Linked DNA regions of Caldimonas thermodepolymerans. The protein of the gene in region 1 interacts with the protein of each later gene in a pairwise test. Links are inferred from orthologs where the notes say so. Each region holds a gene or a part of one and is shown in the gene's direction. Other genes may lie near its edges. The genes, in order: ybgC and acpP.

What was found.
Region 2: the proteins of ybgC (region 1) and acpP interact in binary tests that used the Escherichia coli proteins (3 or more experiments, as listed by UniProt). The link is inferred for Caldimonas thermodepolymerans from one-to-one orthologs.

The regions. Positions count from the first base shown.
Region 1 is NZ_CP064338.1:2,713,551-2,727,632, forward strand. The notes cover bases 3,862-6,543. They hold ybgC (tol-pal system-associated acyl-CoA thioesterase), read left to right. Parts: upstream 3,862-4,830; coding sequence 4,831-5,256; downstream 5,257-6,543. Other genes in these bases: IS481_RS12805 (serine/threonine-protein kinase), read left to right, coding at 3,862-4,383; IS481_RS12810 (TssQ family T6SS-associated lipoprotein), read left to right, coding at 4,380-4,769; tolQ (protein TolQ), read left to right, coding at 5,253-5,963; tolR (protein TolR), read left to right, coding at 5,965-6,393; tolA (cell envelope integrity protein TolA), read left to right, coding at 6,417-6,543. In the rest of the region: ribBA (bifunctional 3,4-dihydroxy-2-butanone-4-phosphate synthase/GTP cyclohydrolase II), read left to right, coding at 1-452; ribH (6,7-dimethyl-8-ribityllumazine synthase), read left to right, coding at 500-964; transcription antitermination factor NusB, read left to right, coding at 961-1,452; IS481_RS12800 (pyridoxal phosphate-dependent aminotransferase), read left to right, coding at 1,468-2,649; more of IS481_RS12805, read left to right, coding at 2,761-3,861; more of tolA, read left to right, coding at 6,544-7,304; IS481_RS12835 (DinB family protein), read right to left, coding at 7,326-7,889; IS481_RS12840 (GGDEF domain-containing protein), read right to left, coding at 7,937-9,229; IS481_RS12845 (GGDEF domain-containing protein), read right to left, coding at 9,226-10,419; IS481_RS12850 (GspE/PulE family protein), read left to right, coding at 10,679-13,246; IS481_RS12855 (sensor histidine kinase), read left to right, coding at 13,344-14,082.
Region 2 is NZ_CP064338.1:931,401-945,745, forward strand. Bases 3,730-6,674 are described here. They hold acpP (acyl carrier protein), read left to right. Parts: upstream 3,730-5,054; coding sequence 5,055-5,294; downstream 5,295-6,674. Other genes in these bases: fabD (ACP S-malonyltransferase), read left to right, coding at 3,730-4,172; fabG (3-oxoacyl-ACP reductase FabG), read left to right, coding at 4,169-4,918; fabF (beta-ketoacyl-ACP synthase II), read left to right, coding at 5,338-6,582; IS481_RS04605 (hypothetical protein), read left to right, coding at 6,629-6,674. Also shown: IS481_RS04565 (YceD family protein), read left to right, coding at 1-575; rpmF (50S ribosomal protein L32), read left to right, coding at 718-900; phosphate acyltransferase PlsX, read left to right, coding at 1,069-2,181; IS481_RS04580 (beta-ketoacyl-ACP synthase III), read left to right, coding at 2,178-3,167; more of fabD, read left to right, coding at 3,234-3,729; more of IS481_RS04605, read left to right, coding at 6,675-7,093; RNA polymerase sigma factor RpoE, read left to right, coding at 7,090-7,695; IS481_RS04615 (sigma-E factor negative regulatory protein), read left to right, coding at 7,711-8,391; IS481_RS04620 (MucB/RseB C-terminal domain-containing protein), read left to right, coding at 8,396-9,424; IS481_RS04625 (DegQ family serine endoprotease), read left to right, coding at 9,483-10,952; lepA (translation elongation factor 4), read left to right, coding at 11,506-13,314; lepB (signal peptidase I), read left to right, coding at 13,335-14,300; IS481_RS04640 (DUF4845 domain-containing protein), read left to right, coding at 14,341-14,345. UniProt on the Escherichia coli protein: Carrier of the growing fatty acid chain in fatty acid biosynthesis.

The DNA.
Region 1 (14,082 bases):
ACGGCGAGTTCCGCTGCATCGCGTTCCGCGACCGCTCCGAGGGCCTGCACCTGGCGCTGGTCAAGGGCAGCTGGGGGCCGTCGGACGAGGTGCTGGTGCGCGTGCACGAGCCGCTGTCGGTGTTCGACCTGCTCGCCTCCGAACACAGCCCGCATTCCTGGCCGCTGCCCAAGGCACTGGCACGCCTGCAGCAGGAGCCGGCCTGCGTCGCGGTGCTGATGAACTGCGGCGAGTCGGTCGAGGACCTGCTGGGCATCTTCCGCGAGGAGGAACGCCCGCACACGCCGTCGCGCGCGCAGATGGACCTGCGCACCTACGGCGTCGGGGCCCAGATCCTGCGCGACCTCGGCGTCAAGCGCATGAAGCTGCTGGGCACGCCGCGCCGCATGCCCAGCATGATGGCCGGCTACGGCTTCGAGGTGACCGGCTTCCTGTCGCCCGAGGGGCAGTGAGCCGGCGGCCGTCCGTGTCTGCCACTACTTGAACTTGAAGGATCCTCATGCAAGGCGCTGACAAAGGCCAGGCTGCCCGGCTCGATGGCACCGACCTGCGCATCGGCATCGTCCAGGCCCGTTTCAACGAGGCCATCACCGCCCGGCTGGCGCAGGAATGCCTGGCCGAACTGAAAGCCCTCGGCGTGGCGGACAAGCACGTCCAGCACGTGACCGTGCCGGGCGCGCTCGAGGTGCCGCTTGCGCTGCAGGCCATGGCCGACAGCGAGCGCTTCGACGCGCTGATCGCGCTGGGCTGCATCATCCGCGGCGAGACCTACCACTTCGAGCTCGTCGCCAACGAAAGCGGGGCCGGCGTCACGCGCGTCTCGCTCGACTACCAGATCCCGGTGGCCAACGCCATCCTCACGGTCGAGAACGAGGCGCAGGCCTGGGCCCGCGTGGAAGAAAAGGGCCGCGACGCCGCCCGGGTGGCGGTGGAGATGGCCAACCTGCTGGAAGACCTGTCGTGACCTCCTCCGGAAAATCCCCCGCCAAGGCCGCCGGCCGGCGCTCGCCGCAGAAGTCGGCGCGCCGCCGCTCGCGCGAGCTGGCGCTGCAGGGCCTGTACCAGTGGCTGGTGTCCGGCTCGGACGCCGGCGAGATCGAGGCCAACCTGCGCGAGATCGAAGGCTTCGACAAGGCCGACAGCGCCCACTTCGACGCGCTGCTGCACGGCTGCATCCGCGAAGCCGCCGACCTGGACGCCATCCTCTCGCGCCACGTCGACCGCAAGACGACCGAGCTGTCGCCGGTCGAGCATGCGGTGCTGATGATCGGCACCTACGAGCTCAAGCACTGCATCGACGTGCCGTACAAGGTGGCCATCAACGAAGCGGTCGAGCTGGCCAAGAGCTTCGGCGGCACCGACGGCCACAAGTACGTCAACGGCGTGCTGGACAAGGCCGCCGTCGACCTGCGCCCGGCCGAAGTCGAGGCCGCGCGCAACGCCCGCCGCTGACTCTCCCGCCCCGCCATGAGACTCGCCGCACGCACCGGGCTGATCGAACCCTTCTACGTGATGGAATGCGCCAAGGCCGCCGCCGAACTGGCGCGCAGCCCGGCGTGCGACCCGGCGCAGGGCGGCCGGCCGATGATCTACCTGAACATCGGCGAGCCCGACTTCACCGCCCCGCCGCTGGTGCAGGAAGCCGCCGAGCGCTGCATCCGCGACGGGCGGACGCAGTACACCCCGGCGCTGGGCCTGGAGGCGCTGCGCGAGCGCATCAGCGCCTGGTATGCGCAGCGCTTCGGCATCGACGTGCCGGCGCGGCGCATCGTGCTGACCGCCGGCGCCTCGGGGGCGCTGCAGCTGGCCTGCCTGGCGCTGGTCGACGTCGGCGACGAGGTGCTGATGCCCGACCCGAGCTACCCCTGCAACCGGCACTTCGTGCACGCGGCGCAGGGCAAGGCGGTGATGATCCCGAGCACGGCTGCAACGCGCTTCCAGCTCACCGCCGACCAGGTCGAGGCCCACTGGGGCGAGCGCACCCGCGGCGTGCTGCTGGCCTCGCCCTCCAACCCCACCGGCACCTCGCTGCACCCGCAGGAGATGCGCCGCATCGTCGAGGCGGTGCGTGCGCGCGGCGGCGTGACGCTGGTCGACGAGATCTACCTCGGCCAGAGCTTCGATGCGACCTTCGGGCACAGCGCGCTCGAGCACGGCGACGACGTCGTGACGATCAACAGCTTCTCGAAGTACTTCTGCATGACCGGCTGGCGGCTCGGCTGGCTGGTGGTGCCCGACGCGCTGGTGCCGGCGATCGAGAAGCTGGCGCAGAACCTCTACATCTGTCCGTCCACGGTGTCCCAGCACGCCGCGCTGGCCTGCTTCGAGCCCGACAGCCTGGCCGAGTACGAGCGCCGCCGCGACGAGTTCAAGGCGCGGCGCGACTTCCTGGTGCCGGCGCTGAACCGGCTCGGGCTGACGGTGCCGGTCGAGCCGGACGGCGCGTTCTATGCCTGGGCCGACTGCTCGAAGCACCACGCCAGCAGCTGGGACTTCGCCTTCGAGGTGATGCAGCGCGCGCAACTGGCAATCACGCCGGGGCGCGACTTCGGCCACGCCGACACGCAGCGCTACATCCGGCTGTCCTATGCCAGCCGGCGCGACCTGCTGGAAGAGGCCGTCCACCGCCTCCAGCAGCTGCTCGGTTAGCGCCCGGACCGCCGCTGCGGTCACACCCCGTTACCCGAGTGGGCGAAATGCGGGGCTTTTGTCACGGTTACGGTTATTGAGCCTGCCTATCGCATGCACTAAGCTGCCGCCGTGGATTTTCAGAAGACCGTCTTCGCGATGACGCCCGAGCAGGCCCTCGAGGCCGAACGGGCCCGCCTGCGCGCGCCTTCCCGCGCCGACGGCGCCGGAACCACCGCGACCGCGCCGGTCGTCGACCCGACCTCCGCGATGGCGGACGCGGTGCAGGCCCGCGACCTGCCGACCATCGGCCACATCGGCCGCTACGCGCTGAAGTACCGCCTCGGCGAAGGCGGGCTGGGGACGGTCTACGCCGCACAGGATCCGCTGCTGTCGCGCCTGGTCGCGATCAAGACCGTCAGCCTGGACCTCTCGCCCGAGGCGCGCGAGCGGTTCACCGCGATGTTCCTGAACGAGGCCCGCGCCGCCGCCGGCCTCAACCATCCGCACATCGTCACGGTGTTCGACGCCGGCACCAGCCCGCAGGGCGCGTACATCGCGATGGAGCTGCTCAAGGGCAAGGACCTGCGCCAGCTGCTCAAGGAAGGCTGGCGCCCCTCCCCCGTCGAGGCCGCGCTGCTGGTGCGGCGCGTCGCCGACGCACTGGCCTACGCGCACGCCAAGGGCGTCGTGCACCGCGACATCAAGCCGGCCAACATCTTCATGGTCGGGCGCACCCAGCCCAAGGTGCTGGACTTCGGCATCGCGCGGGTCGCCAGCCAGCAGGACGACGCCGACGATTTCGCGGCCGGCTCGCCCTACTACATGGCCCCCGAGCAGGTGAAGCAGACGCAGCCGGTGGACCGCCGCTGCGACGTGTTCTCGCTCGGCGTGGTGCTGTACGAGCTGCTGACCGGCACCCGGCCGTTCACCGGCGCCACGCTCACCGAGATCGCCACCGCGGTGGTCAGCCACACCCCGCCGCCGGCGCACGAGGTCAACCCGGCCGTGCCCGTCGCACTGTCGCTGATCGCCGCCCGGGCGATGGAGAAGGACCCGGACCAGCGCTACCGATCCGCGCGCCTGCTGTCGCGCGAGCTGCGTCACTGGCTGGACGAGCAGGCCGAAGCCGCCCAGCAGGAGGAGGCCGAGGCCGATGCCCGCCGCTCCCGGCGCACCCGGCTGATGATCGGCGCCGGCGCCGCCGTGGTGGCCGTGCTGGCCGCCCTCGGGCTGCACCTGGCGGGTACCCCGGCACCCGCCCCGACCCTCGCCGCCGACGCCCCTGCCGGCCCCGCGGCCGGGACGGAACTGCCTGCCGAACCGCTGCCTCCCGCCGCGCCCCTGGAGACGGCGGACGCCCCGCCGCCTCCCGCACCGGTCGAAGGCACCGGCGAGGCGTCGGCGCCCGTGGTCGCCGCCACGCCCCCGGCGGCGACCGCACCCAGGCCGACCCGTGCCGCGGACACCGCCCGCGAGCGCCGTGCGCGCGAACGCGACGCCGCCCGCACCGCGGCTGCAAGCCCCGCCCCTGCTGCCGCGGCCACCGGCGTGGTGCAGCTGGCGGTGAGCCCCTGGGGCCACATCGAGGTGAACGGTTCGCCGGCCGGTACCGTGCCGCCGCTGTCCACGCTGACCCTGCCCGAAGGCCGGCACACGATCACCCTGCGCAACGATGCCTTCCCGCCCCACCAGGTGACGGTGCACGTCACGCCGGGGCAGCCCGTGACCATCAGACACAAATTCGGATCATGAAACCGTCGTGGACACTGACCGTCGCGCTGCTCGCCGTGCTGACCGGCTGCGCCCAGCTGCCGCAGCAGCCCGTCGTCGGGATCATCGAGCTGGCCGCCCGCCCGGCCGAAGGGGCCCTGCTGGCCGGCATCCGGGCCTACGAGGACGGGCAGTACGCGCAGGCGGAAAAGCGCCTCAACGCGGCGCTGCAGGCCGGCCTGCCCTCGCCCAAGGACCAGGCCGCCGCACACAAGTACCTCGCCTTCATCTACTGCACCAGCCGGCGCACCGCCGAGTGCGAGGCCGCGTTCCGCGCGGCGCGCGCCGCCGATCCGGGCTTCGCGCTGGGCAAGTCCGAGGCCGGCCATCCCCTTTGGGGCCCGGTCTACCAGCGCAGCCAGCGATAATTGATCGCTTTCGACCCCTGGACAGGCGCCGGCCCCTGCCGGCCGCACCCCACCATCCTGCATGTCCGATGACCGCCTGAGCCGGCCGGCTCGACCCTTTGTCTTCCCCGTGCGCGTTTACTGGGAGGACACCGATGCCGGCGGCGTCGTGTTCTACGCCAACTACCTGAAGTTTTTCGAGCGCGCCCGCACCGAGTGGCTGCGCGCGCTCGGCCACAGCCAGGAACGCATGCGGCGCGAGGCCGGCGTCATGTTCGTGGTGGTGCACACCGAGGTGAAGTACCTCGCCCCGGCCCGCCTGGACGACCTGCTGCACGTCACGGTGCAGGTGCGCGAGGCCGGCAAGGCAGCGCTGGTGATCGCCCAGGAGGCCTGGCGCGACGGAACCTTGCTGGCCCAGGGGGATATCAAAATCGGTTGCGTGGATGCGTCCACCTTCCGGCCGCGGCGCATCCCCGCCGGCATCCTTCAGGAAACGACAACATGAATCAGGACTTGTCGATCATTCAACTGGTGCTGCACGCAAGCGTGATCGTGCAGCTGGTGATGGCGCTGCTGCTGGTAATGTCGCTGGCGAGCTGGACCATCATCTTCGGCAAGTACTTCGGCCTGGGCCGGGTGCGCAGCCTGAACGACGAGTTCGAGCGCGAGTTCTGGTCCGGACGCAACCTCAACGACCTGTACCAGCTGGCCAGCGACAACCCGCGCCAGGGCGGGCCGATGGAGCGCATCTTCGCCTCGGGCATGCGCGAGTTCCTCAAGCTGCGCGAACGCCGCGTCACCGATGCCGGCGCCCTGCTCGACGGTGCGCGCCGCGCGATGCGCGCGAGCTTCCAGCGCGAGCTCGATGCGGTCGAGTCGCACCTGTCCTTCCTCGCCACGGTCGGCTCGGTCGCGCCATACATCGGCCTGTTCGGCACCGTGTGGGGCATCATGCACGCCTTCACCGGGCTGGCCAACCTGCAGCAGGTGACGCTGGCCACCGTCGCGCCGGGCATCGCCGAAGCGCTGGTGGCCACCGCGATCGGCCTGTTCGCGGCCATCCCCGCGGTGGTCGCCTACAACCGCTTCGCGCGCGACATCGACCGCATCGCGATCAAGCTGGAGACCTTCATCGAGGAGTTCTCCAACATCCTGCATCGCAACATCGGCCACGCCTCCGGCGTGACCGGCGCGGCGACGGGAGGCCGCTGAGATGCCGGCCGTCACGCCCCGTGGCGGCGGCTCGCGTCGCCGTACCATCAGCGAGATCAACATGGTGCCGTTCATCGACGTGATGCTGGTGCTGCTGATCATCTTCATGGTCAGCGCGCCGCTGATCACCACCGGCGTGGTGGACCTGCCCACGGTGGGCAAGGCCTCCAGCAAGCCGGACCGGGTGGTCGAGGTGGTGGTCGGCACGGATGACGCGCTCAAGCTGCGCGTGGACGGCAAGGACCAGGGCAGCACCAGCCTCAACCGCCTGGTCACCGACGTGCAGTCGGCCCTGCAGGGCACCGAGAATGCGCCCGTGGTGATCTCGGCGGACAAGGCCGTCAAGTACGAAGCGGTGGTCCGGGTGATGGACCTGCTGCGCCGTGGCGGCGTGCAGCGCGTCGGCCTGCTGACCAAGACCACCGGATGACGGCTGAAGAACGAAGTACCGGCATGAACCCGAGCACCTACAGCCGCGACGACCTGATGCCCCGCGCGCCCGACCGGCGCGGCCGCGGGCTGCTGCTGGCCCTGCTGATGCACGCGCTGCTGGTGCTGGGGCTGGCCCTGGGGGTGAACTGGAAATCGAGCGAGCCCGATGCGGTCGAGGCCGAACTGTGGGCCGCCGTCCCGCAGGCTGCCGCCCCCGCGCCGCCGCCTCCGCCGCCACCACCCGTCGTGGAGGAAAAGCCCACGCCCCCGGCCCCGCCGGTGCAGCGCGAGGAGCCCGACCGCGCGGCCGAGATCGCGCTCGAGAAGGAACGCGAGCGCAAGAAGGAAGAACAGCGCCAGCGCGAGGAAGCCGAGCAGCGCAAGCGCGAGGAGGAACAGCGCCGCCTCGCGGAGGAAAAGCGCAAGCAGGAAGAAGCCGAGAAGCGCCGGCAGGCCGAACTGCGCAAGCAGGAGGAACAGCGTAAGGCCAGGGAAGAGGCCGAACGCAAGCGCCTGGCCGCCGAGCAGGAGCAGCGCCTGCAGGCCCAGCGCGAGGAGCGCCTCAAGCGCCTGATGAGCCAGGCCGCCAGCGGGGTACAGGACACCGGCGCGGCGCAAGGCGGCGCGGCGGGTTCGCCCTCGCCCAGCTACGCCGGCAAGCTCAAGGCGGCGATCCGGCCGCACATCGTGTTCACCGACACCTCGGTGGCGAACATCGTCGCCGAAGTGGAAGTGCGCGCCGCACCCGACGGCACCATCCTGTCGTCCAGGCTGACGAAGTCCAGCGGCAATGCCGAGTGGGACGACGCCGTGCTGCGTGCGATCGAGAAGGCGCAGAAGCTGCCGCGTGACGACAACGGCCGCGTGCCCTCGCCGATCGAGATCACCTTCCGCCCGCGCGACATGTGACCCGGCGCGCGCGCAGGCGCCTCAACCCTGCGCGCCGTCGGCCAGCACGATCAGGTCCGTGACGCCCGGGTCGATGCCGGCTTGCACCAGCAGCGTCGTCACCTGCCCGCGATGATGGGTCTGGTGGTTGAAGAAGTGGCTCAGCGCCTGCCAGAACGGGTGGCTGCGCTCCACGCCCCGGGTGTTGGCGTAGCGGAAGGTGCCGCTCGCCTGCGCCGGCGTCAGGGCCTGCGCGAACGCGACGATGGCACGGTCCATCACCTCGCGATGGCGGCGCATCGCCTCGAAGTCGGCGAACAGCACCATGTCCAGCCCGGTGAACGCCGGCAGCGCGAGCACCTCCTCCGTGAGCATCGGGAAGTCCATGCCGCTGTCCGCAAAGCGGCGCAGCCAGATCTTGTCGGCCACGCACAGGTGGTTCAGCGTGCCGTGGATGGAACCGAAGAACGCGCCGCGGTCGCGCTTGCGCTCGGCATCGTCCAGGCGCGCCGCCGCGTCGTACAGGCGCCGGTTCATCCATTGGTTGTAGCGTGCCATCCACGCATAGTGGTCGACCAGCGTGGCCGGGGCAGACGTCTCAGGCATGGCGTGGCTCCTCCCGCAAGCCCGTGCCCTGCAGTCTATCGGCCCGCTCAGCCGGCCGCCGTGGTCGGCGGCGGCAGCGTCGGCTCGAAGTTGCTGCTCGGCGCGAACAGGCGCGAGTCGAGCCGGCTGGACAGCACTTCGGGCGAGGCGAAGAAGCGCACCCGGTTGCGCCCGGCGCGCTTGGCCTCGTAGAGCGCCTCGTCGGCCTGCTGCAGCAGGTCCAGCACGTCGGTGCGGCCGCTGCGCAGCGCCGCGGCCGACGCGTAGGCCACGCCCACGCTCACCGTGCAGCTGAGGAAGCTGCGGCCGGTGTCGATCTCCAGCGTCTCGAAGCTGCGCCGCAGGCGGTCGGCGAACACCTTGGCACCCGGCACGTCGGTGCCCGGCAGCACCAGGCAGAACTCCTCGCCGCCCAGCCGCGCGAACAGGTCGGTCTCGCGCTTGGCACGGAGCACCAGGCGCGCCAGCGCCTTGAGCACCAGGTCGCCAACATGGTGGCCGTGCGTGTCGTTGACCTGCTTGAAGTGGTCGATGTCCAGCACCAGCACCGCCACCGACTGGTCGAGTTCGGCCGACAGCGAGGCCAGCCGGTTGGTGGTTTCCTCGAAGCCGCGACGGTTCAAGGCACCGGTCAGGGGGTCGCGCACGGCCTTGTCGTGCAGCTCGCGGGCCAGGCGGAAGTTCACCAGCAGCACGTAGAGCATGACCAGCACGCCGGTCGCGACGAAGGACGGCACGAGCAGCACCGCGTTCGCCTGCACGATGCCCAGCCCCGCCTCCCCCTGCAGCGACCGCGCGAGCACGACGGCCCGCGCGCCCCAGCCGGCGGCTTCCACGATCGCGCACAGCATCAGCCCGACGGACAGCAGCAGGCAGTCCGCCTGCGTGTGGCGGATCGCGGTCCAGGCGATCCACAGCCACAGCGCGCCGACCAGCACCGACATCGCGATGCCGTGGTGCAGCGGGCGCCCCGCGGCCTCCAGCACGGCCCCCAGCAGCAGCTGCAGCGCGGCGAGGGCCGCGACCCAGCGCAGCGAGGACTGCCTTCCGCAGAACCGGCGCAGCCCCTCGCCGACCAGCGCGATGCCCAGCACCACCAGCGTTTCGCCCAGCACGAACAGCCCGCGCTGCCAGGCGGCCGTGCCCTGCATCTGGCTGCCGGCCAGCGTCATCCCGGCCAGGGCGACGAGCGCTGCGACGCTCCACAAGCCCGGGCCGGGGGTGCGCACCATGCGGTGCAGCACCCACAGCAGCACCGAGGTGATGAGCAGCAGCAACCCGAAGCCGAACACCAGCCCCCAGTAGCTCGCCAGGTCGAACACGAGCAGTGCGTCGGTCATGCGTGGCGCTCCCCGGTGCGCAGGCGGCGCACCGGCACCGACGGCGGCGCCGCCTGCGCCACCACGATGCGGTTGCGCCCGCCCTCCTTGGTCTGGTAGAGCGCCTGGTCCGCGCGGCGCAACAGGTCGTCCCAGCTCGTCTCGGAACGCGCCTGCACCGCCACGCCGATGCTGAGCGTCAGGTGCAGCGAGTGACCGCTCGACAGTGCGAAGGGGTGCCGCTCGACCTGCAGCCGCAGGGTTTCAGCCGTGGCACGGGCCTGGGCCTCGTCGGCCCCGGGCAGCAGCACGACGAACTCCTCCCCGCCGACGCGGCCGACCAGTTCCGCGGCGGCGAAGTGCTCGGCCAGCAGCCGCCCGAACGCCTTCAGTACCTCGTCGCCGCCGGCATGGCCATGGCGGTCGTTGATGGCCTTGAAATGGTCGACGTCGCAGGCCAGCAGGGCCACCGGGCAGCCAAGCCGGCGCGCGAACGACAGCGTGGTCGCCGCTGCCGCCTCGATCCCGCGGCGGTTGAAGACGCCGGTCAGCGGGTCGCGCACCGTCAGGCGCGCCAGGGCGTCGTTCATGCGCGCGGTCATCAACAACGCCAGGCCGGCCACCACGGCGAGCACCAGCATGGTCATCACCAGCGTCAGGGCGGCATGGAGGTACTGCGCCCGTGCACCGTCCTGTGGCAGCAGGAGCACGCCGGCGCGCACCACCGCGAGGACCGCGATCGCGCAGAAGCAGGCCTGCAGGTAGTACCGCACGTCGCGCAGCATCTCGTCGCGCAGGTGCCGCAGGGCCAGCAGCGCCGCGCACATCAGCACGAAGATCCCGGCGCTGCGCACCGCCACGCGCGCGGGCGGATACGGCACCACGGCGGAGAAGAAGGCCGCGGCGACCAGCGCCGTCAGGACCACGGTCCCGGCCAGCACCCAGGGCCGGGAGCGGCGCAGGTACTGGCGCAGGCCGATCAGCAGCAGGCCGTAGCCCGACAGCAGGATGGGTTCGCGCAGGACCTGCCACAGCGCCGGCAAGGCATCGCCCTGGCCCACCAGGAAGCTGCCGATGCTCAGGGGAACGAATGCCAGCGCCCAGTAACGGGCCCCTTGGCTGTCCGGCACCCGGCGCACCGCAAGCCCCGTCAGCCCCGCCAGCAGCAACACCAGTGCAGCACTCGCGATCGAAACGGCAGAAAGGTCCAAGGGCAAACGCGTCGTCCTAGAAGGTTGGCGCGGGGCATACGCCACGGGGTCTTGCACGCAGTATGCCAACCGCCTGATCGGGCAGCAAGGTTGCGCCACAGGGGTGACAATGGTGCCAAATCTGTCGCACCGTCGGTGCTTTTGCTCCCTTCCTGCTCACGCGCGTCCGGCATAGTTGGCGGTTTCGCCGCTCGCGATGTAAGCGAGCACAAGCCTTGCTTGAAAATCAGATGCAACAACAAGAGGATGTGAGGTCGACATGCCCGTCCCGGCACCGCTGTCCCTGATCGAGACCCGGCGCATACCGCCGGACGACCTGCCCGAGCCGACGTCCGGCCCGATCTCCGCCGCCCCCGCGGTGCGGGAGAAGTCGCGGCGTTCGGTGTTCCGCTGGCCGACACCGCCCTTTGGCGCCTACCCTGAAGCCACCGAACAGCAGCACCCGATCTGCTGCGAGATCGAAGGCCTCAACGGCCGGCAGATGGCCGGCCGGCTGATCTTCTTCGTCCCGGAGGAGACGGTGGCGCACGTCCAGGTGCCTCCGGCGCGCACGACCATGCCGGTGCAGTTCTCCCACTTCCGGTCGCTGCACCTGCTGGAGGTGCTGCGGCCGATCGGCGTGGCCCCGGACGACCCGCATGCGGACATGCTCGACCGCCGCCCGCGGGTGCACTTCATCGTCCGCGCCACCACCGGGCGCGACCTCGAAGGCGAGACGGTGGGCCACGTCGAAACCAAGCTGGGGCTGTTCCTGTTCCCCCCGGCAGACGAACACGGCGGCGTGACCCGCCTGTTCATCCCGCGCCATGCCTACCGTTCGGTGGAGATCGGTCCGCGCGTCGGCGAGGTGCTGGTGACGCGCCAGGTCACCACGCAGGACCAGGTGGACACCGCCGCGAGCCAGCAGACCCAGCTGCGCGGCCGCAAGCTCGGAGACCTGCTGGTGGCGCAGAAGATCGTCAATGCCGACAGGCTGATGGCCGCGCTCGAGCAGCAGGCACGCGCCCCGGCCATGCGCATCGGCGAGGCGCTGGTGTCGCTGGGCGTGATCGACGAACAGCAGCTGCAGCAGGCGCTGGCCCAGCAGGCCAGGGAACGCTCGATGCCGCTGGGCGAGCTGCTGGTGCAGCGGCAATGGGTGTCGCGCCAGGAGCTGCAGACCGCGCTGGCCTACAAGATGGGCTACCCGCTCGTCGACGTGACGCAGTTTCCCGTCGAGGCACAGGCGCTGGGCAAGCTGCCCTACCTGATCGCGGTGCGGCTCAACGCGCTGCCGCTGCTCCTGCGCGGCGGGCGGCTGGTCGTCGCGCTGGAGGACCCCTCGCGCTCCGAGGTGCTCGAAGAGCTCGAGTTCCACACGCAGCTGAAGATCGTGCCGGCGCTCGCGCAGTTCGGTGCGCTGCCGGAAGCGATCCAGACCGCCTACGAGGCGCACAGCCTGGACCTCTGGGCCGCCAGCAGCGAGCTCGGCTACATCAGCCCGGTCATCGGGTCGGTGGACCCGCAGCCGGAGAACGCCCGCCAGCTCGCCGCCACGCTGATGCGCGAGGCCGAGGCGGGCCGGCACCTGCAGGTCGGCCCCGCCGACCCGACGCTGCTGCGGCTGGTGCACGCGATGATCGTCGACGCCCACGAGCAGGGGGTGACCGACATCCACGTCGAGTGCTACCCCGGGCAGGAGACCATCAAGGTGCGCTTCCGCAAGGACGGGCTGCTGCAGGACCACTTGGAACTGCCGTATACCCACCGCCAGGCCCTGGTCTCGCGCCTGAAGATCATGAGCAACCTGGACGTGGCCGAGCGCCGCCGGCCGCAGGACGGGCGCATCGACTTCGCGCGCTTCGTGCCGAACCGCCCGGTCGAGCTGCGCGTGGCCACCATCCCGACCCACGACGGCCTGGAAGACGTTGTCATGCGCATCCTGACCGCCGCCCAGCCCTTGCCGCTGGAGAAGCTGCGGCTGTCGGCCGCCAACCTGGACCGCCTCAAGGAAGTGCTCGAGCGTCCCCAGGGCCTGGTGCTGTGCGTCGGCCCGACCGGTGCCGGCAAGACCACCACGCTGCATTCGGCACTGAGCTTCATCAACGTGCCCGAACGCAAGATCTGGACGGCCGAGGACCCGATCGAGATCGCCCAGCCCGGACTGCGCCAGGTGCAGATCGACCCGCGCATCGGCTGGACCTACGCGCGGGCCCTGCGCGCCTTCCTGCGCGCCGACCCGGACGTCATCATGGCCGGCGAGGTGCGCGACCGCGACACCGCGCTGGTCGGGATCGAAGCCTCGCTGAGCGGGCACCTGGTACTGTCGTCGCTGTATGCCGGGCATGCGGTCGAGGCCGTCTCGCGCCTCGTGGACATGGGGCTGGACCCGTTCAACGTCGCCGACGCGCTGCAAGCCGTGCTGGCCCAGCGCCTGGTGCGCCGGCTGTGCGAGAAGTGCCGGCAGACGCACCCGGCCACCGACGAGGAAGTCGAGGAGCTGCTCGACGACTACCTGCACGGTTGCCCCGCCGACGCCCCGGAGTTCGACCGCGACCAGGTGCTGGACGACTGGCTGCAACGCTTCGGCCACGACGGCCGGCTGATGCACCACTACAGCCCGGGTTGCCCGCACTGCCACGGCACCGGCTTCCACGGCCGCACGGGCATGCACGAGCTGATGGTCGTCTCGCGCGAGCTGCGCCGCCTGGTGCGCACCGGTGCGACGTCGGAGGAACTCCAGCAGCAGGCGCTGCGCGAAGGCATGCGCACGCTGCGGCAGGACGGCATCGAGAAGGTGCTGCAGGGCATCACCTCCCTGGACGAGGTGCGCGCCGCCAGCGCCTAGCGCCGCGCCGGCGTCGTCCTGCCCGCCGCAGGCGGTGGACGCTGCGCGGCTTTCGCTAACATGGGTCCGGGCATCCGCCCCGCGTGGAGGCGCGACGATGGACGACGCAGCGCAAGCGGTCGCGTCGTCGCCCGCGGCCCGGCGCTCGCTGGGCTGGGCGATGGCAACGGCCTGGGCCGGCTTCTGGCTGCTGATGATGGTGGCCGAGATGCGCAACCATCCGCAAGGCGGCTGGGAGGCGGCGTGGCGCGCGCTGGTGCTGGAAGGCAGCTCGGCGCTGCTTGCCACCGCGGTGCTGCTGGTGCAGTGGCACCAGGCCCGCCGCCTGGACCGCTGGCTGGACCAGCCGGCGCGCTGGTTCGGCACGATGCTCGCGATCACGCTGCCGCTGTCGCTGCTGTTCGTGCCGCTGGTCCACCTGCTGCGCGTCGCGCTGTACGCCGCCGCCGGCCAAGCTTACCCGCACGAACCGCTGGCCGAGGTGGTCCTGCCCGAGACCGCGCGCTTCGCGGTGTTCTACCTGCTGTTCTGCGGCGTGCAGTTCGGCGTGCGCTCCTACCTCGCCTGGAACGGCGCACGCCTGCAGGCCGAGCGTGAACGGGCGCTCGCGCGCGAGGCACAGCTGTTGCTGCTGGCGCAGCAGCTGCAGCCGCATTTCCTGTTCAACGCCTTGAACACCATCTCGGCCCTGATCCATGCCGACCCCGATCGCGCCGACGCGCTGCTGACCCGGCTGGCCACGCTGCTGCGCGCCGCCACCGACCTGGTGCAGCGCCCGCAGCAGCCGCTGCACGAGGAGCTGAGGTTGCTGCACGCCTACGCCGAGATCATGGGCG
Region 2 (14,345 bases), 1.8 Mb from region 1 along the record:
AAGCGAAGGAATTCAATCCGCTGCGGCTGGACGTGCAGGTGTTCGCCCGCGAGGGCGGCGCGCTGCAAGGTCAGTGGCCGCTGGAGGAACTGCCGCGGCTGGCCTCGTCGCAGCACGAGGAGGCCGCGCCTGCCGGCCGGCAGGTCGCCTGGTCGGCCGAGGGCGAGCGCGTCGAGCGGCTGGGGGCCGAGGCCCAGACCTGGCTGCACCTGAAGGCCCGAGCCACGGTGGCGCTCGAATGCCAGCGCTGCCTGCAGCCCGTGGAGGAAGCGCTCGAGGTCGAGCGCAGCTTCCGCTTCGTGCACGGCGAGGCCGAGGCCGAGGCGCAGGACAGCGACAGCGAGGAGGACGTGCTCGCGCTCACGCGCGCGCTGGACCTGCGCGAGCTGGTCGAGGACGAGCTGATCCTGGCGCTGCCGATCGTGCCACGCCACGACGCCTGCCCGGTGCCGCTGCCGATGGCGGCGGAGGATGACCCCGAGCCCGAGGCGCCTGCCGAATCCGAGGCCCGGCCCGAACAGCCCAACCCGTTCGCGGTGCTGGCGCAGCTGAAGAAAGGCCGCTCGTCGTCCTGAGTCCTCGCCCCCGGGCCGGCAATGCCGGTCGTGACGAAGCGGGATGCGACTTTCGTCGCCGCCCCGCGCCGCACAGCAACCCCCGACTGGCCGGGCGCCCGCGCGCAATGCTAGAATCGCGGGTTTTCCCAAGGAGCGAGCCATGGCCGTTCAACAGAACAAGAAGTCGCCGTCGAAGCGTGGTATGCACCGTGCCCACCAGCACCTGGTCAACCCGCCGACCGCGATTGAGCCCACCACCGGCGAAACCCACCTGCGTCATCACATCAGCCCGACCGGCTTCTACCGCGGTCGCAAGGTGCTGAAGACCAAGGCCGACGCCTGACCGGTTCGTCCGTCGTGACGGCCGGGCGGCGCGCTGTCGCTGCCTCGCGATGCCGAGGAGGTTGCCGCGGTGCGGCCGCCTGCGCTGTCGTTGCCTGGCTGCGCCGGGCTGCCTTAAGCTGCGGCCCCGTCAGCGCCGGCAACGAGCGTCGGCCCTGCGTCACAAGCGATGAATCTCTCTGCTGATCAGTCTGCGCGGGCGGCGTCGCGCGTCGTCCGCATCGCCGTCGATTGCATGGGTGGCGACCACGGTCCTTCCGTGACGCTGCCGGCCTGCCGGGCCTTCCTGGCCGCCCATCCCGAGGCGGAGCTGTTGCTCGTCGGTCGTCCCGAGGCCCTGGAGGCCGCGCGGGACTGGCCGCGCTGCACCATCGTGCCTGCCAGCGAGGTCGTCGAGATGGACGACCCGGTCGAGATCGCCATGCGGCGCAAGAAGGATTCGTCCATGCGCGTGGCGATCAGCCAGGTCAAGCCGGGCGAGGACGGCACCGCTGCTGCCGACGCCTGCGTCTCGGCCGGCAACACCGGCGCCCTGATGGCGGTGTCGCGCTACGTGCTCAAGACCCTGGACGGCATCGACCGCCCGGCGATCGCCACCGTGATGCCGAACCAGAAGGACGGCTACACCACGGTGCTGGACCTCGGCGCCAACGTCGATTGCGAGCCGGAACACCTGCTGCAGTTCGCCCTGATGGGCAGCGCGCTGGTGTCGGCCGTGCAGGGCAAGTCCCAGCCCACGGTGGGCCTGCTCAACATCGGCGAAGAGGTCATCAAGGGCAACGACACCATCAAGAAGGCCGGCGAACTGCTGCGATCTGCGGCCAACCGCGGCCATCTGAACTTCTGCGGCAACGTCGAGGGCAACGACATCTTCACCGGCCGGGCCGACATCATCGTCTGCGACGGCTTCGTGGGGAACGTGGCGCTGAAGACCGCCGAGGGGCTGGCGGCGATGCTGTCCAGCTTCATCAAGCAGGAGTTCACCCGCAACATCTTCACCAAACTTGCGGCGATCGTTGCGCTTCCTGTCCTAAATCGCTTCAAAAACCGGGTTGACCACCGCCGCTACAACGGCGCCGCGCTGCTCGGCCTGCGCGGCCTGGTGTTCAAGAGCCACGGTTCGGCGGACGCGTTCGCGTTCGAGCAGGCCCTCAATCGGGCGTATGATGCGGCCCGAAACCGGTTGCTCGACCGGGTCCATGACCGGATCGTCGAAACCCTGCAGGCCTTGCCCGCCGTGGCGCCTGCCGACTCCCAGATCCCGGTCGCCAAGACTGCATGACCGATTTCACGCCCAGATATTCCCGCATCACCGGGACCGGCAGCTACCTGCCCCCCCGGCGCGTGACCAACGCCGAATTCGCTGCCGAACTGGCCCAGCGCGGGATCGAGACGTCCGACGCCTGGATCGTCGAGCGCACCGGCATCCGGGCGCGCCACTTCGCCGATGCGCACGTCACGTCCAGCGACCTGGCGTTGCAGGCCGCGCGCCATGCGCTGGAGGCGGCAGGCCGCCGCGCCGACGAGATCGACCTGATCATCGTTGCGACGTCCACCCCCGACATGGTGTTCCCGTCGACCGCCTGCCTGCTGCAGCAGAAGCTGGGCGTGCACGGCTGTCCGGCGTTCGACGTGCAGGCGGTGTGCTCGGGCTTCGTCTACGCGCTGACGGTCGCCGACGCGATGATCCGCACCGGGGCGGCCAGCAAGGCCCTGGTGGTCGGCGCCGAAGTGTTCTCCCGCATCCTGGATTTCAATGACCGCACCACCTGCGTGCTGTTCGGCGACGGGGCCGGCGCGGTCCTGCTGGAAGCCAGCGACACCCCCGGCATCCTGGCCACCGAGCTGCATGCCGACGGCCGCCATGTCGGCATCCTGTGCACCCCGGGCAACGTGTCCGGCGGCAAGGTGCTGGGCGATCCGCTGCTCAAGATGGACGGCCAGGCCGTGTTCAAGCTTGCGGTGCGCGTGCTCGAGGAAGCCGCCCGTGCGGTGCTCGCCAAGGCCGGCCGCAGCGACGCCGACATCGACTGGCTGATCCCCCACCAGGCCAACATCCGCATCATGCAGGGCACCGCGAAGAAGCTGCACCTGCCGCTGGAGAAGCTGGTGGTGACGGTGGACGAGCACGGCAACACCTCGGCCGCCTCGATCCCGCTGGCGCTCGACCAGGCCGTGCGCAGCGGCCGCATCCAGCGCGGCGACACCCTGATGCTCGAAGGCGTGGGCGGCGGCTTCACCTGGGGCGCCGTGCTGCTCGACTGGTGAACGCGGTGGCAGCCGCCCGCGCAGCGCCCTGACTCCGATTTCCCATCCTCAGATCCGAAACCCGAGATGAGTGCATTCGCGTTCGTGTTCCCCGGCCAGGGGTCCCAGTCGGTCGGCATGCTCGATGCCTGGGGCGACCATCCGGTCGTGCGCCAGACCCTGCAGGAGGCCTCCGAGGCGTTGGGGCAGGACGTCGCCCGCCTGATCGCCGAAGGTCCGAAGGAAGAGCTGGACCTGACCACCAACACCCAGCCGGTGATGCTGGCCGCGGGCGTGGCCTGCTACCGTGCCTGGCTGGCGGAGACCGGCCGTGAGCCCGCGGTCGTGGCCGGCCATTCGCTCGGCGAGTACACCGCGCTGGTCGCCGCCGGCGCGCTGCGGTTCGCCGACGCGCTGCCGCTGGTGCGCTTCCGCGCCCAGGCGATGCAGGAAGCCGTGCCCGTGGGCGCCGGCGGCATGGCCGCGATCCTGGGCCTGGACGCCGCCGAGGTGCGTGCCGGCTGCGAGGAGGCCGCCGCCGCGGCCGGCGAGCCGGTGGAAGCCGTGAACTTCAACGATCCCAAGCAGACCGTGATCGCCGGCACCAAGGCCGCGGTCGAGAAGGCCTGCGAGGTGCTGAAGGCGCGCGGCGCCAAGCGCGCGCTGCCGCTGCCGGTGTCGGCGCCGTTCCACTCCAGCCTGATGAAGCCGGCCGCCGAGCGGCTGCGCGAGCGCCTGGCCATGACCGCCTTCGAGGCACCGCGCCTCCCGGTCGTCAACAACATCGACGTCAAGGTCGAGACCGATCCTGCGGCGATCCGCGACGCCCTGTACCGCCAGGCCTTCGGCCCGGTGCGCTGGGTCGAGACCGTGCAGGTGCTCAAGGCGCGCGGTGTCACGACGGTGGTCGAGTGCGGGCCGGGCAAGGTGCTGGCCGGCATGGTCAAGCGCATCGACGGCGAGCTGCAGGTCGGCAACGTGTTCGATCCGGCCTCGCTGGCCGAGGTGAAGGGGCTGCTGCAATGAACGAGATGCAATTCGAGGGACAGGTCGCGCTGGTCACCGGCGCGAGTCGCGGCATCGGCCGTGCCATCGCGCTTGAACTGGCGCGCAAGGGGCTGAAGGTCGTCGGCACCGCCACCACCGAGGCGGGCGCGCAGGCCATCAGCGAGGCGCTGGCCGCCCATCCGGGCTGCAAGGGGGCCTGCCTGAACGTCAACGACGCCGCCGGCGTCGAGGCGCTGGTCGAGGCGATCGGCAAGGAGCACGGCGCGCTGCACGTGCTGGTCAACAATGCCGGCATCACGCGCGACACGCTGTCCATGCGCATGAAGGACGAGGACTGGGACGCGGTGCTCGACACCAACCTGAAGGCCGTGTTCCGCCTCAGCCGCGCCGTGATCCGCCTGATGATGAAGCAGCGCTACGGCCGCATCGTCAACATCACCTCGGTCGTCGGTGCCAGCGGCAACCCGGGCCAGGCCAACTACGCGGCGGCCAAGGCCGGCGTGGCCGGCATGACCCGCGCGCTGGCGCGCGAGCTGGGCAGCCGCGGCATCACCGTCAACTGCGTGGCGCCCGGCTTCATCGAGACCGACATGACCAAGGCGCTGTCGCAGCAGCAGACCGACGCCCTGATGGCGCAGATCCCGCTCGGCCGCCTGGGCCGCCCGGAAGACATCGCGCACGCCGTGGCCTACCTGGCCTCGCCGCAGGCCGGCTATGTCACCGGCGTCGAGCTGCACGTCAACGGCGGCATGTACATGAATTGATTCCCGAGGCCGCGATTTGCGCGGCATCGGCCGGTTGGTGCCCGTTCCGGAATGCCGGCAGGTGGGGGTTTAGAAGTTCGCTCCCCATCGGTCGTAGAATCACGGGCTGTTTTCTGAAACCCCTCCTGGAGGAGTCATGAGCGATATCGAAGCACGCGTCAAGAAGATCATTGCCGAGCAACTCGGCGTGGCCGAGTCGGAAGTCACCAACGAGAAGGCTTTCGTGGCCGATCTGGGCGCTGACTCGCTCGACACCGTCGAACTCGTGATGGCGCTGGAAGATGAATTCGGCATCGAAATTCCCGACGAGGAAGCCGAAAAGATCACCACCGTCCAGCTCGCCATCGACTACGCCCTGAAGCACCAGAAGGCCTGATCGGCTTTCCTGGTTTCTCCCCGCTCCCTTTTCATCCCTTCGCATGAGCCGTCGTCGTGTCGTCGTGACCGGCCTGGGACTCGTCACCCCTGTGGGCAACACGGTGGCGGAGTCCTGGTCGAACCTGCTTGCCGGCAAGTCCGGCATCGACCACATCACCAAGTTCGATGCATCGAACCTGGCCTGCCGCTTCGCCGGCGAGGTCAAGGGCTTCAACATCGAGGAGTACATCCCCGCCAAGGAAGCCCGGCACATGGACACCTTCATCCATTACGGGCTGGCGGCGTCCATCCAGGCGATCCGCGACGCGGGCCTGCCGACCGGTGACGCGCTGAGCGAGGAGATGGCCGAGCGCATCGGCTGCCTGGTGGGCTCCGGGATCGGTGGCCTGCCGCTGATCGAGGAGACGCATGCCGAACTGATGCAGCGCGGTCCGCGCCGCATCTCGCCCTTCTTCGTGCCGGCATCGATCATCAACATGATCTCCGGCCACGTGTCCATCATGTACGGCTTCAAGGGGCCGAACCTCGCGATCGTGACGGCCTGCACGACGGGCCTGCATGCGATCGGCGAGGCGGGTCGCCTGATCGAATACGGCGACGCCGACGTGATGATCGCGGGCGGGGCCGAATCCACCGTCTCGCCGCTGGGCATCGGCGGCTTTGCCGCGGCCCGCGCGCTGTCGACGCGCAACGACGATCCCAAGACGGCCTCGCGCCCCTGGGACAAGGACCGCGACGGCTTCGTGCTCGGCGAGGGCGCCGGCGTGGTGGTCCTCGAGGAATACGAGCACGCGAAGAAGCGTGGCGCGAAGATCTACGCGGAGCTGGCCGGCTTCGGCATGAGCGCCGACGCCTACCACATGACCGCCCCCAACGTCGACGGCCCGCGCCGCTCGATGCAGGCGGCGCTGCGCAACGCCGGGGTCCATCCCGACCAGGTGCAGTACCTGAACGCACACGGCACGTCCACGCCGCTGGGCGACGTCAACGAGACCAACGCCATCAAGCTGGCCTTCGGCGACCATGCCCGCAAGCTGACCGTCAACTCGACCAAGTCCATGACCGGCCACCTGCTCGGCGGCGCGGGCGGCATCGAGTCGGTGTTCACGGTGCTGGCGGTGTATCACCAGGTCTCGCCGCCCACCATCAACATCTTCAACCAGGATCCGGAGTGCGATCTCGACTACTGCGCCAACACGGCGCGCGAGATGCGCATCGACGTGGCCCTGAAGAACAACTTCGGCTTCGGCGGCACGAACGGCTCGCTGGTCTTCAAGCGGGTCTGATCCTTCCTTCTTCCGGCGCCGCATGCGCACGGCCCCCGCTCTGCAGGTGACCGTCGCTCGCTACGGCCTCTGGCGCGGCGCGCTGCTGGGGCTGGCGGTGGCTGCGACCGCCGCGGTCGCCCTGTGGTGGGCCACGGCCGGCGTGCCGGCCGCCGCCGGCGCGTCCGTGCTGCTGGGCACGCTGCTGTTGTCCGGCTGGCTGCTGCGCGCCGAATGGCGCCGCCCGCCCTGCGTGCTGCGCTGGGACGGCCAGTGCTGGCACTGGGGGACGCCCGGCGCCCCGGCCGCCCGGCACGGCAGCGGCCGCGTCGTGGTGACGCTGGACCTGGGATCCTGGATGCTGCTGCGGCTGGTCCCCGACGGGGCTGACCGCCGCCGGCGCGCCCGCGCTGCCTGGCTGCCGGTACAGGCCCGGGGCCTGGAGCCTCACTGGCACGCCCTGCGCTGTGCGGTATATTCGCCCACGCCCGCGGCCACCTCGGCCGGCCCCGCAACTTCCCCCCACGCATGAGCGCTGACGCCGATGCCCTGCTGATTGAGCGCGTCAAGCGCGGTGACCAGAAAGCCTTCGAGCTGCTGGTGATCAAGTATCAGCGCAAGATCGAGCGTCTGATTGCCCGCATGGTGCGTGACACCGACCTGATCCAGGACATCGCCCAGGAGACCTTCCTGCGCGCGTACCGGGCCTTGCCGCAGTTCCGGGGGGACAGCGCCTTCTACACCTGGCTGTACCGGATCGCCGTCAACACGGCCAAGAAAGCCCTGGTCGAGCTCAAGCGCGACCCGCTCGTGACGGAATCCGCACGTTCTGCCGGCGGCGACGAGGAGGAAACTTCCCGGGTGGAGCGCGAACTAAGCGATGGTGAAACGCCGGAGGCGGTGATGGCCAGCAAGGAGATCGCGGCCACCGTCAACGCGGCGATCGAAGCCCTGTCGGAGGACCTCCGCCAGGCCATCACGCTGCGCGAGATCGAAGGCCTGAGCTACGAAGAGATCGCGGAAGTGATGAATTGCCCGATCGGCACGGTGCGCTCGCGCATCTTCCGCGCGCGGGAAGCCATTGCCGAGCGGCTGCGTCCCCTGCTGGACACGCCGGACGGCAAGCGTTGGTGACTTGAGGAGTTGGTGATGACGACCGAACGGTGGGGTGATTCCGGTGTCGACCTGCAACGCAGGCAGCTGCTGTCGGCCCTGTGCGACGGCGAGGCTGGCGCCGAGGACCTCCAGGCCGTGCTGGCTGCCTGGCGCAACGATCCTGCGGCCCGGGCGGCCACCTGTGAAACCTGGCACGCCTACCACCTGATCGGCGACGTGATGCGTTCCGAAGACCTCGCGGGCACCGGACGTGACGACGTGTTCCTGAGCCGCCTGCGCGAACGCCTGGCGGACGAGCCGGTGGTGATCGCGCCGGCGGCGGCCGAGCGTGCGGCCGGCCGCACGGACGCTGCCGCGCGCGTGCGCCGCCGTGCATGGACGGCGCCGGTGGCGGCGGCTGCGGGCGTGGTCGCCGTGGCCGGCGTGCTGGTGGTGACCCGGATGGCGGACACGCCGACCGCAGCCCCGGCGGCCACGACCGTGGTGCAGGCCGCGCCCGCGGCCACCGCCGTGACGGCCGTCGCCGCGTCGGCGGCGGCCCCTGCGGCATCGAGCGGCGCCGAGCAGATCGTCGTGACGGCCAACGGGCCGCTGATCCGCGATGCCCGCCTGGAGCAGTACCTGACCGCGCACCGGCAGTTCGGTGGCAGCTCGGCCCTGGGCGTGCCGTCGGGCTTCCTGCGCGGCGCCACCTATGAAGGCCCGGATCGCTGATCGGATGAAATACATGCAATGGCGCTGGTTGGCCCCGTGGCTGGGGTGGGGGATGCTGGCCTTCGCGAGCTGCGCCGCGATCGCCCAGCCGCAGGAGCCGGCGGTGCTCGACGGCAACGAGGTGCGCACCTGGTTGCTGCGCATCCATGACGCCTCGCAGAAGCGTAACTTCCAGGGCACCTTCGTCGTCAGCGCCGGCGGGCAGGTGGCCAGTTCCCGCATCGCGCACTACTGCGAAGGGGCCAACCAGTACGAGCGCATCGAATCGCTCGACGGCCAGATGCGCCGCGTGTTCCGCCACAACGACCTGGTCGCGACGCTGTGGCCCAACTCCCGGGTCGCGGTGCTGGAGCACCGCGAGACGCTGGGCACCTTCCCGGCGCTGCTGCACCACGACGGCGACCGGCTGGCCGAGCACTATGAGGTGCGCCGGCTGGGCGTGGACCGCGTGGCCGGCCACGAGGCCGACGTGCTGCTGGTCAGCGCCCGCGACCCGTACCGCTACGGCTACCGCCTGTGGGCCGAGAAGGGCAGCGGCCTGCTGCTGCGTGCCGAGGTGCTGGGCGAGGCCGACGAGGTGCTCGAATCCTCGGCCTTCTCGGAGGTGTCGATCGGCGTGAAGCCGCAGCCGCAGGCGGTGATCCGCTCGATGAAGAAGCTCGACGGCTACCGCGTCAACCGTCCGGTGCTGAGCAAGACCCACCACGAGGCCGAAGGCTGGACCTTCCGCCAGCAGGTGCCCGGGTTCCGCCACGTGCACTGCGTCAAGCGCACGCTGACGAGGCCGGATGCCGCCTCGGGCGAGGAGGTCGAGCGCGAGATCCTGCAGACCATCTTCTCCGACGGGCTGGCGCACGTCTCGGTGTTCGTGGAACCCTATGACCCCGCCCGGCATCGCAAGGAGATGCAGATGAGCATGGGCGCCACGCAGACCCTGATGCGCCGCCACGGGGACTGGTGGGTGACGGCGGTCGGGGAAGTGCCGCCGGCCACGCTGCGCATGCTGGTGCAGGGCCTGGAGCGCAAGCCCTGAGCCTGCCTGCGCATTCCGGTGCCGCGCTCGTCGCGGCATCTTTCCGTTGAGGTGATCGATGACTGCAAGAATCCATACAACTGGACGGTTTCGTCATGTGCTGACCGCGCTGCTGGCCGGGGCCTGCCTCGCGCTGGCGCAGCCGGCGCCAGCCCAGTCCACCGGCCGCGACCTGCCCGACTTCACGGTGCTGGTCGAACAGGTGGGCCCCTCGGTCGTGAACATCCGCACCAGCGCGCGCGTGAGCACGCGGCAGTACCCGGGACCGCAGATGGACGAGGAGATGCAGGAGTTCTTCCGGCGCTTCTTCGGCATCCCGTTTCCCGGCCCGCGGGTCGACCCGCGCCGCCAGCAGCGGCCCGAGCAGGAAGAGCTGGTGCCGCGCGGCGTGGGCTCCGGCTTCGTGATCACCTCCGACGGCTACATCATGACCAACGCCCACGTCATCGAGGGCGCCGACGAGGTCTACGTCACGCTGACCGACAAGCGCGAGTTCAAGGCCAAGGTGGTCGGCTCGGACAAGCGCACCGACGTGGCGGTCGTGAAGATCGACGCGACGGGCCTGCCGGCGGTGAAGATCGGTGACGTCGGCAAGCTCAAGGTCGGCGAGTGGGTGATGGCGATCGGCTCGCCGTTCGGGCTGGACAACACCGTCACGGCCGGCATCGTCAGCGCCAAGCAGCGCGAGACCGGCGACTACCTGCCGTTCATCCAGACCGACGTCGCGATCAACCCCGGCAACTCCGGCGGCCCGCTGATCAACCTGCGCGGCGAGGTGGTGGGCATCAACTCGCAGATCTACAGCCGCTCGGGCGGCTTCATGGGCATCTCGTTCGCGATCCCGATCGACGAGGCGATGCGCGTGGCCGACCAGCTGCGCACCACCGGCCGCGTGATCCGCGGACGCATCGGCGTGCAGATCGACCAGGTCACCAAGGAGGTGGCCGAATCCATCGGCCTGGGCAAGCCGGTCGGCGCCCTGGTGCGCAGCGTCGAGGACGACGGCCCGGCGGCCAAGGCCGGCCTCGAGGCAGGCGACATCATCACGCGCTTCGACGGCAAGACCATCGAGCGGGCCTCCGACCTGCCGCGCATCGTCGGCAACACCAAGCCGGGCAGCAAGGTCACGGTGCAGGTGTTCCGGCGCGGCAGCTACCGCGACATCCCGGTCACGGTCGGCGAGTTCGAGCCCGAGCGCAGCGCCAGCGCCGGCACGCCCGAGCCGCGCCCGGGGGGCGCGCCGCTGGCCGCGGCGCAGGACCTGGGCCTGGCAGTGGCCGACCTCACGCCCGCGGAGCGGCGCGAGCTGGGCCTCAAGGGCGGCGTGCGCGTCACCGCCGCCGACGGCCCCGCCGCGCGTGCCGGCCTGCGCGAGGGCGACGTGATCCTGGCGGTGGCCAACGTCGAGGTGCAGGACGTCAAGCAGCTCGAGGCCGTGCTGCGCAAGCTGGACAAGGGCAAGCCCTTCAACGTGCTGTTCCGGCGCGGGGAATGGGCCCAGTACGCCGTGATCCGGCCGGCGCGCTGACCGGTCCGCAAGGCCCCTGCGCAGGGGTCCCGGGAGAACCCGGCAACCAACTAGGTTGTCGGGTTTTTTCATGTGCCAAAAAGTGCGCGCGACAGGCGGGGTCTGGGCGGTGTTGATAAGTCTGTCCGTGAGCGCCCACAAACATCGGGTCGATGCCGGCGATTGCCGGTACATTTCGATAAAATCCGGGCGTCGCGCAGCCCTTTGTCGTTGGACCGCGACGGTAGTCCCGCCCGTTTGAAACTATCCCCAGGCCATCCACATGCGTCTGTGGATAAACTGTGGAAAGTTTTCCCTGTTGGCACGGTGCAACGTCGGCGAAGCAAGCACTGGTGCGGTTTTCAGCGGGGGGTATTTGGCTACAATGGAGGTCCAACAAAGCAGTTGCCATACCTTTTTGTTGGAAGGCGCGTCGCCGGTTGACGCGCCTTTTTTTTAGGCTCCGGCCCGCCTGTGGCGCGAAGGCAGGGCAGGGGCCGCACGGCATGGCGCACCGCCGCGGCCGCATCGACGATCGATGCCGCAGCGGCGGTGGAGCACTCGACCCGCTTTCATGAACCACATCCGCAACTTCTCCATCATTGCCCACATCGACCATGGCAAGTCGACGCTCGCCGATCGCCTGATCCAGCGCTGCGGGGGCTTGAGCGACCGCGAGATGGAAGCGCAGGTGCTCGACTCGATGGACATCGAGCGCGAACGCGGCATCACGATCAAGGCACAGACCGCGGCGCTGCAGTACACCGCACGCGACGGCAAGGTCTACAACCTGAACCTGATCGACACGCCGGGGCACGTGGACTTCAGCTACGAGGTCAGCCGCTCGCTGTCGGCCTGCGAGGGCGCGCTGCTGGTGGTCGACGCCAGCCAGGGCGTCGAGGCGCAGACGGTGGCCAACTGCTACACCGCGATCGAGCTCGGCGTCGAGGTGGTGCCGGTGCTCAACAAGATGGACCTGCCCCAGGCCGACCCGGACCGGGCCAAGGGCGAGATCGAGGACGTCATCGGCATCGACGCGAGCGACGCCATCCCCTGCTCGGCCAAGACCGGCGAGGGCATCGACGAGATCCTGGAGGCCATCGTCACGCGCATGCCGCCGCCGCGCGGCAACCCGGACGCCCCGCTGCGCGCGGTGATCATCGACTCCTGGTTCGACAACTACGTCGGCGTCGTGATGCTGGTGCGGGTGGTCGACGGCCAGCTGAAGAAGGGCGACCGCATCAAGATGATGGCGACCAACGCCGCCTACAACGCCGAGCAGCTGGGGGTGTTCACGCCCAAGTCGGTGCAGCGCGAGTCGCTGCAGGCCGGGGAGGTGGGCTTCGTGATCGCCGGCATCAAGGAGCTGCAGGCGGCCAAGGTGGGCGACACCCTCACCCACGAGAAGAAGACGCCCAACTGCCTGGGACCGGCCAGCGAGCCGCTGCCCGGCTTCAAGGAGATCCAGCCGCAGGTGTTCGCAGGCCTGTACCCGACCGAGGCGAGCGAGTACGACCAGCTGCGCGACGCGCTGGAGAAGCTCAAGCTCAACGACGCCTCGCTGCGCTTCGAGCCGGAGGTCTCGCAGGCGCTGGGCTTCGGCTTCCGCTGCGGCTTCCTGGGCCTGCTGCACATGGAGATCGTGCAGGAGCGCCTGGAGCGCGAGTTCGACCAGGACCTGATCACCACCGCGCCCAGCGTGGTCTACGAGGTCGAGCTCAACGACGGCACGGTGATGCAGGTCGAGAACCCGTCGAAGATGCCCGACCCGGGCCGCATCCGCGAGATCCGCGAACCCATCGTCACGGTGCACCTGTACATGCCGCAGGAGTACGTCGGCCCGGTGATGACGCTGGTCAACCAGAAGCGCGGGGTGCAGGTCAACATGGCCTACCACGGCCGCCAGGTCATGCTGACCTACGACATGCCGCTGGCGGAGATCGTGCTGGACTTCTTCGACAAGCTCAAGAGCGTCTCGCGCGGCTACGCCTCGATGGACTACGAGTTCAAGGAGTACCGTGCGGCCGACGTCGTCAAGGTCGACATGCTGATCAACGGCGAGCGCGTCGACGCGTTGTCGCTGATCGTGCACCGCAGCCAGGCCCAGCACCGCGGCCGCGAGGTGGCGGTCAAGATGCGCGAGATCATCCCGCGCCAGATGTTCGACGTGGCCATCCAGGCCGCCATCGGGGCGAACATCATCGCCCGGGAGACCATCAAGGCGCTGCGCAAGAACGTGCTGGCAAAATGCTACGGCGGTGACATCACCCGCAAGCGCAAGTTGCTGGAAAAACAAAAAGCCGGCAAGAAACGGATGAAGCAGATCGGCACCGTGGAAGTGCCGCAGGAAGCCTTCCTGGCCATCCTTCAAGTCGACGACTGATCCCCTTCACTGGAGTCCGGATGGGACTGCTGACTGCAGCTTTGTATGCCTGCCTGATCGTTTACCTGGGCGGCTGGTATGTGGACGCGTGGCACGGCAACTTCTCGCTGCTGCTGTTCCTGCTCACGCTGGTGACCTTCGCCTTCTGGCTGGCCGAGCGGTTCCATTTCCTGCCGGCGCGCCGGCGCGCCGCGGCGCAGCTGGAGGCGCAGCACGCCGCCCGCCGCGAGGAGCTGGCCCGCCAGGGCATCACGCAGGTGGACGGCGACGTGCAGGCCGCGCGCGAGAAGATCCTGATGCAGCCCTGGTGGCTGGACTGGACCGCCGGCCTGTTCCCGGTGATCTGCATCGTCTTCCTGCTGCGCTCGTTCCTGTTCGAGCCGTTCAAGATCCCGTCCGGCTCGATGGTGCCGACGCTGCTGGTGGGCGACCTGATCCTGGTGAACAAGTTCCACTACGGCGTGCGCCTGCCGGTGCTCAACACCAAGATCATCGAGAACCACACCCCGCAGCGCGGCGACGTGGTGGTGTTCCGCTACCCCAAGGACACCCGCATCGACTACATCAAGCGGGTGGTCGGGGTGCCGGGCGACGAGGTGGCCTACCTCAACAAGCGCCTGACGATCAACGGCCAGCCGGTCGAGATGGCGCCGCTGGGCGAGTACTACAACGAGGACCGGCGCCGCTATGCCCAGATGTATTCCGAGAAGCTCGGCAACGTCGAGCACCGGGTGCTGAACTACAAGGAGGCGCCGCCGTTCATCATCGCGGCCGACGACTTCCCGTTCCGGGAGAACTGCCGCTACAGCGCCGAAGGCGTGACCTGCAAGGTGCCCGAAGGTCACTACTTCATGATGGGTGACAACCGTGACGATTCCCAGGATTCGCGCTACTGGGGCTTCGTGCCGGACGAGAACATCGTCGGGAAGGCCTTTTTGATCTGGATGAATTTGGGTAATCTCGGCCGTATCGGTTCGTTTCAGTGAATAGCAGGCGATGACTTTCATTGGATCCAGGAGCTATGCGATGAC